One region of the Pseudomonas bambusae genome, then DNA from elsewhere that is predicted to be linked to it. Evidence: predicted binding sites of a transcription regulator. Region 1 holds the regulator's gene; the other holds the start of a gene.
What was found. Region 1 encodes sigma-54, which starts transcription at its own class of promoters, with help from an activator protein. Its sites were predicted from a motif close to ANTGGCATNNANNTTGCTNT; they were not measured.
Positions count from the first base shown of each region.

Region 1 (9,231 bases):
GATTAACCTGCCAGAAAGGAACTGCAAAATGACGGATATCAACAAAGAAGCGATCTCGGTACTCAATGATCTGATCGAGACCAGCATTGACGGCGAGAAAGGTTTTCACACCGCTGCTGAAGACGTCAAGAACCCAGAAATCAAGGCGTATTTCCTTTCCCGCTCTACCGAGTGCGCGACGTCTGTACGTGAACTTCAAGCTGAAGTCCGTGCACTGGGTGGCGATCCAGACAAATCGTCCAGCGCCGCGGGTGCCGCGCATCGTCTCTGGGTTGAGCTGAAAGCGGCCGTGACCGGCAAAAGCGATGAGGCTGTATTGAACGAAGTAGAGCGCGGTGAAGACCACGCCCTGAAAGCGTACAAAGAAGCTTCGCAAAAAGCGGTCGAGAAAAACCTGCCTGCTAACGTAGTGACCCTGATTCAGCGCCAGCTGCCAGGCGTCCAGGCGAACCACGACAAAGTCAAAGCGCTGCGTGACACCGTTCGCAGAGCAAGCTGATCAGCGTAGCTGAGCCCGTTTACGGCTCGGTCCTCTGATTTGAAAACGCCAGACGTGTCTGGCGTTTTTTTATGCCGTTTTCGAAGGAGGGTTGAACTCAGTGCGATTACGGCCATTGTGCTTCGCCCGGTAGAGCGCTTCGTCAGCATCACTGAACAGTTGTGCCTGCTTGTCGCCCGCATTGGGCTGGCGCGAGGCGATACCAATGCTGACGGTGACGGAATGCCTGTCTCCGGCATAGGGCGGGAGCGATTCAATCGCAACCCTGATCTTTTCGGCGATGATTCTGGCGCCCTGCAAATCTGTTTCCGGTAAAACCACCAAAAACTCCTCGCCGCCATAGCGCGCCGCCAGATCACCGGGTCTACGAATTGTATTGGCCAGGGTTTGGGCCACGTTGCGCAACGCCACGTCCCCACCGTGATGGCCGTGCCGGTCGTTGAATGCCTTGAAGTGGTCGACATCAATCATCAGCAATGACAACGGTTTACCGGAGCGCATGCCTCTGGACCACTCCTGTCGAAATACCTGATCCAGTCGCCGCCGGTTTGCCAGCCCTGTCAGGCCGTCCGTCGAGGCCAGCTCAGCCAACTCCCGTTCTGCGAGGTGTCGCAGCTTCAACTGTTTACCCAACAGGTACGACAGCCACAGGATGCCCAGGCACAAAAGGCTCGTCGCGCCCGCCACCAGCGCCGCGTTGCGTTTCCAGACGGCGTACACCACGTCTTTCGATTGGGCCACGATGACGATCAGCGGCAAGTCGCCCACGCGTGAGAACGTGTACAGCCGAGTTGTTCCGTCCAGGTCTGATACGGCCGTGAAGCTTCCGCTGTTTGTCTTGAGGATTCGCTGAAAGTTGGGAAGCCCGCTGAAGTCCCGGCCAATTGCGTATTTGTCGGGTTGCTCGGCTTGTCGGGCCAGCAATATGCCGTCTGCGCTGATCAAATTGACGGTGCTTCCTTTGCCGATGTCCAGCCCACGAAACAGTTGGTTGAAGTACGTCAACCGCATCGATGCACTGGCGATGCCGATGAATCGGCCATCGGGCGAGGGGAGGCGGCGGCTGAAACTGATGCACCAGTCCTTGAAGCCCCAGCGTGCCTTGAACGGGCCGCCCACGCGCATGGTCGTCGAAGCGCTCTCGCGGTGCTGTTGAAAAACGGGGCGGTCAGAAAAATTGTCTTCTCGGGGGATGACGGACAGCGAGTCCGCCACGATGTCACCGGTTTCGTCCAGAATCACCAGATCGCCTTTATACGGCGCTGCGGTCGAGCGATCAAAGATGACCAGCTGACGAAGTTGAGGCGCTAGCGCAATGACTTCAGGGTCTTGCCAGGTTGCAATCATGCCTTGCAGCGACGTGTCGTACAGCTCGGCATTACGCTGCACGTCCGCGTCGATCAGCTGCACCACGTTATTGGCCGACTGCACGGCGCTCTCGGTGGCGCTTCCGTGCTCGCGAATCAACAACGAGGCCACGATCATCAAAATCGCCACCACCGCCAGTACACTGCCGGACATCAGCATTTTTTCCGGGCGAGACCAGGCTCTGTGCACCGAGGCGGGGGTGAATGTCATCGATCAGCTCTGTCAGCAATTCAGCTATTGATGCCCGTTGACGCAGGCGTTAGCAGTCTGTCCAAGCCGGTCCATGCTTGAAGGTGAATGGGTCGGTACGTGGTGCTTCAAAGCGTTGGATTAAAGATGCTTCGGGGGGATTGATCAAGTCCGGCGAGGATTGAAAAGTCCGGAAGTGATTGCCAGCAGTGTTCAGGCGCGAAACGAAGGGGTAATGCTCGATCCTGAGAAGCCCGGCTTACCGTCGGGCTGTGTTTCAGGAATAACGGATCTGGCGAAGGTCGGCCAACCTTCATTCCCCTTCATCAAACTTGTTGTTGATCAGTTCGATCAAACCTTCCAGTGCGGCGTGTTCGTCGTCGCCTTCTGTCAGCAGGTGTATTTCGGTGCCTTTCCCTGCAGCCAGCATCATGACGGCCATGATGCTTTTACCATCGACCATGCTGTCCGGAGTGCGGCCCACGCGGATCTGGCAGGGGTACTTGCCGGCAACGCCGACGAATTTGGCGGCAGCGCGGGCATGCAGGCCCAGCTTGTTGATGATGGTGATTTGGTGAGCGGGCATCGCGTTGGGGGTCCTTAGCTTAGGTCGCGGTGGCGAACCTGAACATTCTTGAGCGATTGTTGCAGGACCTGACCCAAGCGTTCGGTCAGGTAGACGGAGCGGTGGTGTCCGCCGGTGCAGCCAATGGCAATGGTAACGTAGGCGCGGTTGCTGGCAGCGAAGCGCGGCAGCCACTTGGTCAGGTATGACGAGATGTCCTGGAACATCTCTTCGACATCGGGTTGCGCGGCCAGATAGTCCGCCACCGGCTGGTCGAGTCCCGATTGCTCACGCAGTTCGGGTTTCCAGTAGGGGTTGGGCAGGCAGCGCACGTCGAACACCAGATCCGCGTCCACGGGCATGCCGCGTTTGAAGCCAAAGGATTCAATGAGGAAAGCGGTGCCGGGTTCGGGTTTGTTCAGCAGACGCAGCTTCAACGTGTCGCGCAGCTGATAAAGGTTCAGGTGGGTCGTATCGATGGTCAGATCGGCCAGGTCGATGATCGGCCCCAGTAAGGTTTTTTCATCTCGAATCGCTTCGGCCAGCGAGCGCGTGGCATTGCTCAGCGGATGGCGGCGGCGCGTTTCAGAGAAGCGCTTGAGCAGTGTGGACTCTTCAGCGTCGAGGAACAGCACGTCGCACTGAATGTGGCGAGCGCGGACCTCTTCGAGCATTCGCGGAAAACGGGTCAGGTGGCTGGGCACGTTCCGGGCGTCGATAGAGACCGCTAACAACGGCTCAGCGAGTTCGGTATTGATCAGTGCGCGCTCGGCAAGCTCGGGGAGCAGGCCTGCCGGCAGGTTATCGACGCAGTAGAAACCGCTGTCTTCGAGAACATCGAGGGCCGTGCTCTTGCCGGAGCCGGAGCGACCGCTGACGATGATCATGCGCATGATCAGTGACCGTTCTGGACGTTGAGCACGACGTTGTAAAGCTCTTCGCTGCTCTTGGCACCACGCAGGCTGGCGCGCACGTCAGCGCGGTCAAGCATGCTGGCGATCTGACGCAGCAGTTCGAGGTGGGCGTCGGTGGCCGCTTCCGGGACGAGCAGCACGAACAGCAGATCCACAGGCGCGCCGTCGATGGCGTCGAAGTCCACCGGGCGTTCCAGGTGCAGCACCGCGCTCACAGGCGCCGTGCAGCCTTTCAGGCGGCAATGGGGGATCGCGATGCCGTTACCAAACCCGGTGGAGCCGAGTTTTTCACGGGCGATAAGGCTTTCGTAGACGGTTTGCCAGTCGAATTCGGGCACTTGTTGCCCGATCAGTTTGGCAATCTCTTCGAGAACGGCTTTTTTACTGCCGCCTGGCACGTTCACGAGGGAACGGCCAGGGGTCAGGATATTTTCAAGTCGGATCATGGATGGGGAGTGTCAGCGAGCTGCCGCACCTTTGAGGATGCTTTGCTGCTTTTCCTTATGCTTGAGCAATTGTCTGTCGAGCTTGTCAGTGAGCAGGTCGATCGCCGCGTACATGTCATCATGTTCGGCATTGGCAACGACCTCTCCACCGTGGATATGCAGGGTGGCCTCGATCTTCTGTTTGAGCTTCTCGACGGCCATCGTCACCTGCACGTTCGTAATCTTGTCAAAATGCCCTTCGAGCTTTTTCAGCTTCAGCTCGATGTATTCGCGCAGGGGCTTGGTCACTTCCAGTTGGTGTCCACTGATGTTGACTTGCATACAGCTTCTCCTTCGTTGCCAGTGCATTAAGAGGCAGGCTTGGTTGCCTGCCACTGGAACGCTGTGGCTTGTGACCTCTACATCAGTCGCTTGCGTTCGCTGGACGGCGCGATTCCTAAGGACTCGCGGTACTTGGCGACTGTGCGACGGGCCACTTGAATGCCTTGTGCCTCCAGTAAACCAGCGATCTTGCTGTCACTCAACGGCTTTTTCTGATTTTCCGCAGCAACCAGTTTTTTGATGATTGCGCGAATGGCAGTGGACGAGCATTCGCCGCCTTCGGAGGTGCTGACGTGGCTGGAAAAGAAATACTTCAGTTCGTAAATACCACGGGGTGTATGCATGAATTTCTGCGTGGTGACGCGTGAAATCGTCGATTCGTGCATGCCCACCGCCTCGGCGATGTCGTGCAGCACCAACGGCTTCATCGCCTCATCGCCATACTCCAGAAAGCCCCGCTGATGCTCGACGATTTGGGTCGCCACTTTCATCAGGGTTTCGTTACGGCTTTGCAGGCTTTTGATGAACCAGCGGGCTTCTTGCAACTGGTTGCGCATGAAGGTGTTGTCGGCGCTTGTGTCGGCGCGGCGCACGAAACCGGCGTATTGCGGATTCACCCGAAGGCGGGGAACGGCTTCCTGATTGAGTTCGACCAGCCAGCGCTCATTGTGCTTGCGCACGATGACATCTGGCACTACGTATTCGGCTTCGGTGGATTCGATCTGCGAGCCAGGGCGTGGGTTGAGGCTCTGGACCAGTTCGATGACCTGGCGCAGATCATCTTCCTTGATCTTCATGCGCCGCATCAGCTGCGCGTAGTCACGGCTGCCAAGCAGGTCGATGTAGTCGCTGACCAGTCGCTGGGCTTCGGCGAGCCATTTGGTCTTGGCCGGAAGCTGGCGCAGTTGCAGCAACAAGCACTCGCTAAGCGTGCGGGCGCCGACGCCAGCCGGCTCGAATTGCTGGATGCGGTGCAGCACGGCTTCGATTTCGTCCAGCTCGATGTCGAGTTCCGGGTCGAAGGCGTCCAGCAGCTCTTCCAGGGATTCGTCGAGGTAACCCTGATTGTTGATGCAGTCAATCAGCGTGACGGCGATCAAACGATCGGTATCCGACATCGGTGCCAGGTTCAGTTGCCAAAGCAGATGGCTTTGCAAGCTCTCGCCCGCCGACGTGCGCGTGGTGAAATCCCACTCGTCATCGTCATTGCTGGGCAGGCTGCTGGCGCTCGTCTGGTAGACATCCTCCCAGGCCGTATCGACGGGCAGTTCGTTGGGAATACGCTCGCTTTCGCTCCATTCGCCGTCTTCGAGATTGTCGACGGTGGGCGCGGATTCCTGGTAGGTCGGTTCCTGTACGTCAGGGTTGGGCTTTTGCTCGATATTGTCGGCCATGGGGTCGGCATTATCGAAATCGTCGCCTTCTTCCTGGCGCTCCAGCATCGGATTGGACTCCAGTGCCTCCTGAATTTCCTGTTGGAGATCCAGCGTCGACAGTTGGAGTAAGCGGATGGCCTGTTGCAGCTGCGGTGTCATCGTCAGCTGCTGGCCCATTCTCAAGACTAGCGAAGGTTTCATGGCAGGGGCTTAACACCTTATTCGCCGGCGCACATGGGCGCCATCCACTACTAGGGGCGCCGAGGCGCCAACTTAAGCAAATTATATGCCTGAACCCGGAGTGTTTGCCTAGGGTGTAATGACAATTTATGCGAGGTTGGCGATGAGGCGCATGCTGCGTTCGCCGACCAACCCCTTGCCATTGCGTGGTTTACAGGCGGAACTCGTGACCGAGATACACTTCCTTGACCAACTGGTTGGCCAGGATGGTTTCGGAATCGCCTTCTGCAATCAGTTGCCCATCGTTGACGATGTAAGCCGTTTCGCAGATGTCGAGTGTCTCACGGACGTTGTGGTCGGTGATCAGAACGCCGATACCCTTCGCCTTGAGATGGTAGATGATCTGCTTGATATCGCCCACGGAGATGGGGTCGACGCCCGCGAAGGGTTCGTCCAGCAGAATGAATTTCGGCGACGTCGCCAGTGCGCGTGCGATTTCCACTCGGCGGCGTTCGCCACCGGACAGGCTCATCCCGAGGTTGTCGCGGATGTGTGTGATATGGAATTCCTGCAGCAAGCTTTCCAGCTCTTTGCGGCGTCCTGCGCGATCGAGCTCCTTGCGGGTCTCGAGGATCGCCATGATGTTGTCCGACACCGACAGCTTGCGGAAGATCGACGCTTCCTGCGGCAGATAGCCGATACCGGCGCGAGCACGGCCATGCATCGGCTGGTGGCTCACGTCCTGGTCGTCGATCAGCACGCGGCCCTGATCGGCCTGAACCAGGCCGACGATCATGTAGAAGCACGTTGTCTTGCCTGCGCCGTTAGGGCCCAGGAGACCGACGATCTGGCCGCTGTCGATGGACAGGCTGACGTCACGTACGACTTGGCGGCTTTTGTAAGCCTTGGCCAAGTGTTGGGCTTTCAGCGTTGCCATTAAGGGGCCTTCTGCTGGTCGGTTTTCTTTTTCGGCTGGATCACCATGTCGACGCGAGGACGCGCTTCGGTCACCTTACTGCCGGTGGCGCGGCCAGCGCTGGCAAGTTTTCTCACCGTGTCATAGACGATCTTCTCGCCCTGAGTCACGTTGTTGTCCTTGTCGACTACCTTGGCCTTGTCGATCAATACGATGCGGTTTTGCGGCGCATGGTACTGGATCGTCACGCCCCAGCCCTGCACGGGTTTCGGGTCGCCGGCGGTCTGCAGTTGCTCGAAATACGCAAGGTTGCCGACAGAGGTCACGACATCGATATCACCAGCAGGGGTGCGAGTCATGGTCACCTTGTTGCCGGTAACCTTCATCGAACCCTGGGTGATGATCACGTTACCGGTGTAGGTGGCGATGCCTTGCTTGTCGTCCAGTTGGGCGTCATCGGCTTGAACACGGATGGGCTGATCCTGATCGTTCGGCAGAGCCCAGGCGCTCACGCTTCCCAGTGCTGCGCCCAGGCCAAGCAAAATAGGGAGGGTTTTAAGGAGCCTCATACTGTCCTCTTGCGTTCGATAGCAGGTGTATCCTGCTTTCTTTTAGATAGGCTTTCATACCCGTACCGGTGCTCACACCGTTGAAACCGTCGATTCTAACGGGTTGCGCGGTTTCCGCATATTGCTTCTGAGGGAAGACAGTCATGCGGGTGCTGGTGATGATCGTGGTGCGGTTCTTTTCGTCCGTGCGGTTGATGCGAACCTTGTCGATCAGCTCGACATGATCGCCTCCTGGCGACACTTCGGCGCGCACGCTCTGCACGTGCCAGGGAAACTCCGATCCGCGAAACATCTGCAAAACCGGGGTCGTCATCAGGGTTACGTCGGTGGCCTTGAGGTGCTCGACCTTGTCGGCGGTCATGTCATATTGCATTGACCCATCCGGCAGGTACTGGATGCTGTGCGCGTTCATCGCGTAATAATCGATGGCGTTCTCATCCACGGCCGCTTTGGGTTGATCCATGAAGCTTTCCGGGCTGATGTTCCAATAGCCGGCCGCTGCAAGCAGTACCGCCAGCACACCGAAGATCAGGAACGTACGAATTCTTTTGCTCAGCATAAATGCACTTCTATAAGTAGGCGGCGTGGGCCGCTTCGAGGTTGTCCTGAGCTGTCAGGATCAACTCGCAGAATTCCCGGGCGGCGCCTTCGCCGCCTCGTGCCTGGGTCGTGCCATGCGCATGCTGGCGGACAAATCCGGCGGCATTGGCCACAGCCATGCCCAGACCGACACGGCGGATCACCGGCAGGTCAGGCAGGTCATCACCCAGATAGGCGACCTGTTCGTAGCTTAGGTTCAGTTGCTGCAAAAGCTCGTCGAGCACCACCAGTTTGTCTTCGCGTCCCTGATAAAGATGCGCGATGCCCAGGTTTTTGGCGCGGCGTTCGACCACCGGCGTCTTGCGGCCGCTGATGATAGCGGTGATCACCCCCGAGTTGATCAGCATCTTGATGCCCTGGCCATCGAGGGTATTGAAGGTCTTGAACTCGCTGCCGTCTTCCAGAAAATACAGTCGGCCATCGGTCAGCACGCCATCGACATCGAAGACGGCCAGCTTGATGCCTTTGCCGCGCTGCATCAATTCGCTGTTGTTGAGGTTGTCGGCGCTCATTTACATCACTCCCGCACGCAGCAGATCCTGAAGGTTGAACGCACCCACCGGGCAGTCGTTCCCGTCGACAACGATCAGCGCACTGATCTTGTTGTCTTCCATGATTTTCAGCGCTTCGGCTGCCAGCATGTCGGCACGGACGGTTTTACCGTGAACGGTCATGACGTCATCGATGGTCGCTTGGCGGATGTCGATGTCGCGGTCCAGGGTCCGGCGCAAATCGCCGTCGGTGAAGATCCCTGCCAGTCGGCCATCGGCTTCGACAATGGCGGTCATGCCCAGGCCCTTGCGGGTCATTTCCATCAGCGAATCACGCAATGGCGTGCCGCGGGCGACTTTCGGCAGTTCGGCCTCAGTGTGCATGACGTGCTCGACCTTGAGCAGCAGGCGGCGACCCAGCGCGCCACCGGGGTGCGAGAATGCGAAATCTTCAGCCGTGAAACCGCGCGCATCCAACAGGGCCACGGCCAGCGCATCGCCCATGACCAATGCAGCAGTGGTCGAGGAGGTGGGCGCCAGGTTAAGTGGGCAGGCTTCTTTTTCGACTCGGGCATTGAGGTTGACGTCCGCCGCCTTCGCCAGCGTCGACTCGGGGTTGCCGGTCAGGCTGATGAGCTTGATGCCCAGGCGTTTGATCAAGGGCAACAGCGTCACGATCTCTGCGGTGGTGCCCGAGTTGGACAGCGCGAGAATGATGTCGGCGCTGGTGATCATGCCCATGTCGCCGTGGCTGGCTTCGGCAGGATGGACGAAAAACGACGGGGTGCCGGTGCTGG
Region 1 covers NZ_CP151650.1:1,320,433-1,329,663, forward strand. Annotated here, with positions in the region: gene AAEO81_RS05960 (PA2169 family four-helix-bundle protein) at 29-499, shown strand; gene AAEO81_RS05965 (sensor domain-containing diguanylate cyclase) at 569-2,077, opposite strand; gene AAEO81_RS05970 (HPr family phosphocarrier protein) at 2,370-2,642, opposite strand; gene rapZ (RNase adapter RapZ) at 2,657-3,514, opposite strand; gene ptsN (PTS IIA-like nitrogen regulatory protein PtsN) at 3,517-3,981, opposite strand; gene raiA (ribosome-associated translation inhibitor RaiA) at 3,994-4,302, opposite strand; gene AAEO81_RS05990 (RNA polymerase factor sigma-54) at 4,380-5,879, opposite strand; gene lptB (LPS export ABC transporter ATP-binding protein) at 6,070-6,795, opposite strand; gene lptA (lipopolysaccharide transport periplasmic protein LptA) at 6,795-7,343, opposite strand; gene lptC (LPS export ABC transporter periplasmic protein LptC) at 7,330-7,902, opposite strand; gene AAEO81_RS06010 (HAD family hydrolase) at 7,913-8,422, opposite strand; gene AAEO81_RS06015 (KpsF/GutQ family sugar-phosphate isomerase) at 8,456-9,231, opposite strand, start outside.

Region 2 (9,231 bases), 880 kb from region 1:
CTTTATGCGTTTCGTCGCGAAGATGCCTTGGCCAGCGACCTACCGTTGCTGGATGGACGTTGGGGCGATGACCTGTTCAACCCGGAAACCCTGAAGCTGTTGGGCGTGCGGGTTGGCAGTGGCATCGCGGCCGGTGCAGCGGCGGGCGCAGGCGTAGACCTACTGGTCGGGGGCATCACGCTGGGTGCGGCGGCGTTGGTCGGGGCGATTGCCGGAGGCGCCCTGCAGACGGCGCGCAGTTATGGCGGGCGCTTGCTCGGCAAACTGAAGGGCCAACGTGAATTGACGGTAGATGACGCGGTGCTGCGACTGCTGGCCCTGCGTCAACGGCAACTGCTGCTGGCGCTGGAGGCGCGGGGCCACGCAGCGATGGACAGCATCAGACTGGATGCGCCGCAGGACAAATCCTGGCGCGAAGGCAAACTGCCGGACGCGCTGCGCAAAGCACGGGCGCACCCGCAATGGTCGTCGCTGAATCCGCATGCGAAGCTCAATCAGGCGGAGCGGCAGGAGCAGGTTGAGGCGTTGGCGCAAGTGGTACTGTCGTAAGCGACAGCCCTGTAGGAGCGAATTCATTCGCGAGACGGTGGTAATCCCGATACATACCTCGCGGATGTACCGGCCAATCGCGAATGAATTCGCTCCTACAGAGGGCCGCGTCAATCACTCAAGCATCAATCAGCAGCGCCAGCGCCTTTTCCCTCAAAATTTTCAGATCGATCACCGGCACATTCATCTCTTTCGCCCTCTCGTCCCACTGCCGCATCCGCAGGCTCACATTACACAATGGGTCTTGTTCGAAGGCGGTCGCCTCGGCCTCGCTCATCACGCCACCCTGATATTCCAAGGTGCGGCGGCTCGCTTCGCTGAGTTGCGCGTAGTAGCCGGGCTGACGCAGAGTCAGGTAGCGCTTCGCCTGAACGTGGTACTCGACCAATTTGGCGACGCGCTCGCTGAACCCGCATTTGCGCAGGTAATCGGCGCCAACACGCTCATGGCTCGCCACGCCATAGCCGCCCATGCTCGACACGTCCAGCTCGTGATCGCAGATGTGGCCAATGTCGTGAAAGAACGCCGCCAGCACCACTTCGTCGTCGTACCCTTCGCTTAGCGCCAATTGCGCGGACTGGGACATGTGCTCGATCTGCGACACCGGCTCGCCGATGTAATCGTCGCTGCCACGTTGCAGGTACAGATCAAAGACCTCATTGACCACGTGCTGTGCCTGTTGCATGAGCCACCCCCGTTTCGGACTCGTTCGCTTGGCCACCTAAGCTACTCGGCCTGTGTTGCCAAGTCGTGGCAGCGGCGGGCGGTTTGCCGACAGTCGCGCCGATCAAATTGCGATAGGGGAAATGCGCGCAGCCCGGTATGATCGCGCGCCCGATACACCCGGAACCTCACGCTCATGAAGCCCACTTTGATCGCCGCCGCCGAAATCGACCGTCTCGAAACCTGGCAGAAGTATTCCAGCCACATGTGCGGGGGCTGCGTGTCCAGCTGCTGCACCCTGCCTGTGGAAGCGAAGATCAAGGACCTGATCCGCATCGGCATCGTGGACGAGTTCGAACAGGGCGATAACCCGAAGAACATCGCCAAGCGTTTGCAGAAGGAAGGCATTGTCGAGCGCTTCAATCAGAAGTCGGGAATCTTCACGTTGCAGCGCATGAGCAACAACGACTGCCTGTACCTGGATCGCAAGAGCCGCCTGTGCACAATCTACGACAAGCGTCCCGACACCTGCCGCAATCACCCGAGAATCGGCCCGCGTCCAGGCTATTGCGCGTACAAGCCGAAAGAAGTCGTGCGCGAAAGCAGCGGCACGCTGAGCTCGAACTCCGGCCGGGTGCCGTTGAAGTTCTGACAGGCCGACTCGGATTTTTGTGGGAGCCGGCTTGCTGGCGAAGGCGTTGTGCCAGATACCCATGACGCGGCTGACACACCGCATTCGCCAGCAAGCCGGCTCCTACGGCCTGCGGCCAGAATCAAAAGCGAGTGCGCAGGCGCAGAAAAGACAGAGTTAAATGCCACTCAAACAAAAACGCCCCCGGCCTTTCGACCGGGGGCGTTTTCGTTCAGCCGGGGCTAATTACACCTTGGCTTTCTTGGCAGCGCGGGTACGCTCGCTTTCGTCCAGGATCTTCTTGCGAAGACGGATGGACTTCGGCGTGACTTCGCACAGCTCGTCTTCCTGGATGTATTCCAGAGCCTGTTCCAGGGTGAAGCGAACAGGTGGGACCAGAGCGATGGTTTCGTCTTTACCCGAAGCACGCATGTTGTCGAGCTTCTTGCCCTTGGTAGGGTTGACGCCCAGGTCGTTGTCGCGGCTGTTCTGGCCGACAATCTGACCGTTGTAGATCTCTTGGCCGTGTTCAACGAACAGCTTGCCACGAGCCTGCAGGGTTTCCAGGGAGTAGGTCAGCGCCTTGCCGGTTTCAACCGAAACCAGAACGCCGTTCTGACGGCCGGACATGTGGCCCGACTTCACTGGAGCGTAACGGTCGAAGATCGAGGTCAGGATGCCAGCACCGTTGGTCAGGGTCAGGAACTGGTTACGGAAACCGATCAGACCGCGAGCAGGGATGTTGTATTCCAGACGAACACGGCCCTTGCCATCCGGCACCATGTTGCTGAGGTCGCCTTTACGAAGACCCATTTCTTCCATGACCTTGCCCTGGGATTCTTCAGGGATGTCGATGGTGACGTTTTCGAACGGTTCCTGCTTCACGCCGTCGATTTCGCGGATGATCACTTCAGGACGGCCCAGGGCCAGCTCGAAGCCTTCGCGACGCATGGTTTCGATCAGTACCGAGAGGTGCAGCTCACCACGGCCGGAAACCTTGAACTTGTCAGCCGAGTCGCCTTCTTCAACGCGCAGTGCAACGTTGTACAGCAGCTCTTTGTCCAGACGGTCCTTGATGTTACGGGACGTCACGAACTTGCCTTCTTTACCGCAGAATGGCGAGTCGTTTACCTGGAAGGTCATGGAAACGGTTGGCTCGTCGACGGTCAACGGCTTCATCGCTTCAACGGCAGTCGGGTCGCACAGGGTGTCGGAGATGAACAGCTCTTCGAAGCCGCTGATGCAGACGATGTCGCCAGCTGCTGCTTCTTCGACGTCGACGCGGTGTAGACCGTGGTGACCCATCAGTTTCAGGATACGGCCGTTGCGACGCTTGCCGTCAGCGCTGATCGCCACAACCGGGGTGTTCGGCTTGACGCGACCACGCGCGATACGGCCAACACCGATGACGCCCAGGAAGCTGTTGTAGTCCAGTGCCGAGATTTGCATCTGGAAAGCGCCATCACGGTCAACTTTCGGAGCAGGCACGTGATCGACGACCGCCTGGTACAGCGGGGTCATGTCTTCGGCCATGTCGGTGTGGTCCAGACCGGCGATGCCGTTGATGGCCGAAGCGTAAACAACCTGGAAGTCCAGTTGTTCTTCGGTCGCACCCAGGTTGTCGAACAGGTCGAAAATCTGGTCGAGAACCCAATCCGGACGCGCGCCCGGACGGTCGATCTTGTTGATGACCACGATTGGACGCAGGCCGGCTTCGAACGCCTTCTTGGTCACGAAACGGGTTTGCGGCATAGGGCCGTCTTGAGCGTCGACCAGCAGCAGAACGGAGTCAACCATCGACATCACGCGCTCTACTTCACCGCCGAAGTCGGCGTGGCCCGGGGTGTCCACGATGTTGATGTGGTAGCCATTCCAGTTGATCGCGGTGTTCTTCGCGAGAATGGTAATACCGCGCTCTTTCTCCTGGTCGTTGGAGTCCATCACGCGTTCGTCGTTGAGCTCGTTGCGCTCAAGGGTGCCGGACTGGCGCAGAAGCTTGTCAACGAGGGTAGTTTTACCGTGGTCAACGTGAGCAATGATGGCGATGTTGCGTAGATTTTCGATCACTTGTGTATCTCGATCAGAGGATTCGGTCAGCTGAATAATCTTAGACAGCTATGAACAATGGAGCCGGCGAAAGCCGTTACGGCTGACGACTGGTGTCGGGGGGCCGGTGACGCAAGCCACAGGCAAACAGCCCCGGGCACTTAGCTCGGTCGATAAACGCGCACATTGGCATGCCCCTCACTGAGCAGATGATGAGCATGCAGGCGACTCATGACGCCTTTGTCGCAATAAAGCAGGTACTGGCGCGTGTCATCCAGTTCCTTGAAACGGCTGTTCAATGCAAAGAACGGCAACGTTTGTACTTCGACGCCTGACAGGTCCAGCGGGCGATCCTCGGCTTCATCCGGATGCCGGATGTCGATGACCACTTGCCCGGCCAGCGCCTGACTGACTTCTTCGACCTGGACGTCCTGGCCCAATTCCTCGATCACGCGATCGATGGGCACCAGACGGGCGTTTTCGAGCGCACGCTCAAGCACGGCCATGTCGAACTCTTTTTCTTCATGCTCGACGCGGTGGCGCTTGGCCGCAGTCTTTGGATTGACCGAGATCACACCGCAGTATTCAGGCATGTGCCGGGCAAAATCGCCGGTGCCGATCTGATCGGCCTGGTCGATGATGTCCTGCTTGTGACTGGCGATCAGCGGGCGCAAGACCAGCTTTTCCGTCACGCAATCGATGACCGACAGGTTGGGCAGCGTCTGGCTGGACACCTGGGAAATCGCTTCGCCGGTCACCAGCGCGTCGATTTCCAGCCTGTCGGCAATGTTGGTCGCAGCGCGCAACATCATACGCTTCAATACTACGCCCATATGACTGTTATCGACTTTTCCGAGAATTTCTCCCAGAACTTCCTCGAACGGTACGCTGACGAACAGCACCCGCTGCGAGCTGCCGTACTTCTTCCAGAGGAAGTGCGCGACTTCCATCACGCCCAGCTCGTGCGCCCTGCCGCCGAGATTGAAGAAGCAGAAATGGCTCATCAAGCCGCGACGCATGATCTGATAGGCGGCCACGGTGGAGTCGAAGCCACCGGACATCAACACCAGCGTTTGCTCAAGTGAGCCCAATGGATACCCGCCGATGCTGTCGTGCTGACTGTGGATCACGAACAGGCGCTGATCACGAATCTCGATCCGGACCTCGACCTCGGGTGCTTTGAGGGAGATACCGGCCGCATTGCATTCACGACGCAGTTTGCTGCCGACGTACTTCTCGACGTCCATCGAGCTGAAGTCGTGATGACCGGCGCGCTTGCAGCGCACCGAAAAAATCTTGCCGGGCAAGGCATCACCGAAGTGCAGCTTGCACTTCTCGTAGATGTCATCCATGTCGCCCAGCGGGTACTGATCGACCTGCAGGAAATGTGCGATGCCCGGCATGCAGCTCAGGCGCTCGGTCATTTCATGCAAGACTTTCGCATCTTCGACCTTGGTTTCGACCTCAAGGTTGTCCCACACGCCATCCACCACCAGCGCCGGGTCCAGATCACGGAGCACGGTACGGATGTTCTTGGCCAGCTGCTTGATGAAGCGCTTACGCACAGGCCGGCTTTTGATGGTGATTTCCGGGAAAACTTTAACGATTAGTTTCATGAAAACAGCGCGCAAGGAGCCGGTCGAAAAAGGGGGGCGCGGATTATAGCGGAAATTGCTCAAGGTTTAACCAGTTATCGTATAGCCGATCATCAGCGCACCAAAATAGGACTGTATACAATCCTAGAGCACCATAAAGGTGCGCTGTTTTTCACAAATGCGACGTTTAACGCGCCAAAACCCGGCATTTTCCGATGAAAACCCAACACGGGGCACTGGCATGCAAATTGCTCCCTTGTGAGGCAGGTTGCCTTGGCCGACTATCGCGCCCGGCATCACCCATATTTAGGGGCTAACAACTACCCGGCCCTAATCCACCCCGGAGGACAACATGTCGAAGTCGGTTCAACTCATCAAAGATCATGACGTTAAATGGATTGATCTGCGCTTCACTGACACCAAAGGCAAGCAGCAGCACGTCACCATGCCAGCGCGTGACGCACTGGATGATGACTTCTTCGAAGTCGGCAAGATGTTCGACGGTTCCTCCATCGAAGGCTGGAAAGGCATCGAAGCTTCCGACATGATCCTGCTGCCAGACGACGAAACCGCCGTCCTGGACCCGTTCACCGAAGAGCCGACCCTGATCCTGGTTTGCGACATCATCGAACCTTCGACCATGCAAGGCTACGATCGCGACCCACGCGCCATCGCTCACCGCGCTGAGGAATACCTGAAGTCCACCGGTATCGGTGACACTGTGTTCGTCGGTCCAGAGCCAGAATTCTTCATCTTTGATTCGGTCAAGTTCAAGTCCGACATCTCCGGCTCCATGTTCAAAATCTTCTCCGAACAAGGTTCGTGGATGACCGACCAGGACGTAGAAGGCGGCAACAAAGGCCACCGTCCAGGCGTCAAAGGCGGCTACTTCCCAGTGCCACCGGTCGACCACGACCACGAAATCCGTACCGCAATGTGCAACGCTCTGGAAGAAATGGGCCAGATCGTTGAAGTGCACCACCACGAAGTGGCCACTGCGGGTCAGAACGAAATCGGCGTGAAATTCAACACGCTGGTTAAAAAGGCTGACGAAGTCCAGACCCTGAAATACGTTGTCCACAACGTTGCTGACGCCTACGGCCGCACCGCGACCTTCATGCCGAAGCCTCTGTACGGCGACAACGGTTCGGGCATGCACGTCCACATGTCCATCGCCAAAGATGGCAAGAATACTTTCGCAGGCGAAGGCTATGCCGGCCTGTCCGAAACCGCTCTGTTCTTCATCGGCGGTATCATCAAGCACGGTAAGGCCCTGAACGGCTTCACCAACCCGGCGACCAACTCGTACAAGCGTCTGGTTCCAGGCTTCGAAGCGCCAGTCATGCTGGCCTACTCGGCCCGTAACCGCTCCGCTTCGATCCGTATTCCATACGTCTCCAGCCCACGTGGCCGTCGTATCGAAGCACGTTTCCCGGACCCGGCAGCCAACCCGTACCTGGCCTTCGCAGCTTTGCTGATGGCCGGTCTGGACGGTATCCAGAACAAGATTCACCCTGGCGACGCAGCTGACAAAAACCTGTATGACCTGCCACCTGAAGAGGCTGCAGAGATCCCACAAGTGTGCGGGAGCCTGAAAGAAGCCCTGGAAGAGCTGGACAAAGGTCGTGCGTTCCTGACCAAAGGCGGCGTATTCAGCGATGACTTCATCGACGCGTACATCCACCTGAAATCGGAAGAAGAAATCAAAGTACGCACTTTCGTACACCCACTGGAATACGACCTGTACTACAGCGTCTGATCCCGTAGGGTCGCGACAGCGGCTTGAAAAAAGAGGCCTCCTTCGGGAGGTCTTTTTTGTGCCTGCGAAAAATGGGCCTGTGGTATTTGTTTATCGCGCTTTCAGGGGATTTTTCTGGATACTGCTCGGCTCGCCGGCAGGCTGTATGCCGCCATCACCTCCAAGGACTTTCAAATGCTGAAATCGCTCTGGCTCACGCTCCTGCTCTCTTTTTTGCTGATCGGCTGCACCAGCGGGTCTCCTACTGTCACCACCCCGGTCGAAGTACAGGCACTGCTGAACACGATCACCCAACGCCTCAACATCGCCAACGACGTAGCCCTGAGCAAGTTCTACAGCGGCAAGCCAGTGCAGGACTCTGAGCGTGAGCGCCAGGTGATTGCCAATGCCGAGTCCCAGGCTGCCACCTATCGCCTCGACACAGGCGATGTCCGCGCATTCATGAAAGCGCAAATCGAAGCGAACAAGGTCGTGCAGTACGGGCGGATTGCGCAGTGGCGTGAAACCGGGCGGGCACCTGCGCAACCGGCGGCCAGTCAGATGGCGGAAATCCGGACGCAACTGGATGCGCTGCAACCGCAGATGATGAAAAACCTGGCTGCATTCGTGCCGCGTCGAAACGACAGCGCCTGCTCAAGCTGGCTGCTCGCCGAGATTCAGCGCCAGACCACCGATCCCGTCATGCTCAAGGCACTGGAACAGGCGACTGACGGGTTGTGCAAGGCACAGCCGAAAACCTGACGGATTAACGTTTCGACACACTCAGCGGGTGACACTGCCCTTCGGGTTTTGCTCTATGCTGGCGCCTGTGCCCGGCAGCCTCGTCTGCGCTGCGCCAGTTGTCGTTCTCCTGATCGTGGTAACGGAGTTTTCATGCGTCAAAGCCTTGCCTTTGTGCTGCTGTTGTTGGCACTGCCCGCAGCTGCCCAGATCTACAAATACACCGACGCCAACGGCAATACGGCTTTCACCAACCAGCCGCCGGACGGGGCGAAGGTCCAGACGGTGGACCTGCCTCCGTTGAACAGAGTCGGAACCACCGCACCACGCGCGAGCTCATCACCCGTCCAGAATCAGGCGCAGCCGGTCAGCGCGTCTTACCAGACGCTGCAACTGACCGATCTGCCAAACGACGAAGCCTTGCGGGCCAACAACGGCTCTTTTCTGGTCGGCGTGATGATTCAGCCACGTCTGCAAGCCGGGCATCAGTTGCAATTGCTGGTGGACGGCAGACCTTACGGCTCACCGACCAACGTGCCGCGGATTCAGGTCACCGACCTGGACCGGGGCGAACACAGCCTGTCCGTTCAGGTGCTGCAAGGCGCCCAGGTCATTCAGCAGAGCCAGACCATTAACTTGACCGTGCAGCGAGTTCATGTCGGCAAACCCTAAACACGTCTGGCTGCATTGGCCGCTGATCTGTGTGCTGATGCTCATCGGCCACTCTGCCGTCGCCGAGGTTTATACCTACATTGATGCAGAGGGGAATCGGGTCTTCACCGATCAGCCGCACAAGAATGCGAAAAAGGTCGATATTGCCCCGAGCAACCAGATCAGGTCAGCCCCTAAAAAGCCCAGCCAGGCCTCCAGCGCCAAGCCCAAACCGGGACCGTTGTTTCACTACCAGTTGCTGCGCATTCTCGCGCCGGAGCCGGACAGCACGATTCGCGACATCCAGGGCAACCTGATCGTGACGGTCACCAACGATCCTGAACTGCAACCCGGCCACGTCTACCGGCTGCTGCTCGACGGAAAGGTTTATGGCGATGCGGGGCGCAGCCCGGTGTTTCCGCTGACCAACATTGATCGCGGGACGCACCTGCTCTCGATCGAGATCGTTGACCAGTACGGTCGCGTGGCCGAACGCACGCCCAACCAGCCGTTTCACATGATGCGGATTTCACTCGCACAGAAACGCCTCGCCAATCCTTGCAAGAACGAGGAATACGGCGTGCGCCCAGAATGTCCGATCAAGGACAAGCCACCTG
Region 2 covers NZ_CP151650.1:439,867-449,097, reverse strand. Annotated here, with positions in the region: gene AAEO81_RS01985 (DUF3482 domain-containing protein) at 1-549, shown strand, start outside; gene AAEO81_RS01980 (phosphonate degradation HD-domain oxygenase) at 668-1,234, opposite strand; gene AAEO81_RS01975 (YkgJ family cysteine cluster protein) at 1,409-1,864, shown strand; gene typA (translational GTPase TypA) at 2,090-3,910, opposite strand; gene thiI (tRNA uracil 4-sulfurtransferase ThiI) at 4,051-5,505, opposite strand; gene glnA (glutamate--ammonia ligase) at 5,837-7,243, shown strand; gene AAEO81_RS01955 (chorismate mutase) at 7,418-7,984, shown strand; gene AAEO81_RS01950 (DUF4124 domain-containing protein) at 8,117-8,635, shown strand; gene AAEO81_RS01945 (DUF4124 domain-containing protein) at 8,646-9,231, shown strand, end outside.
Region 2: the regulator sigma-54 is predicted to act here: its motif matches at 5,720-5,739, upstream of glnA (glutamate--ammonia ligase).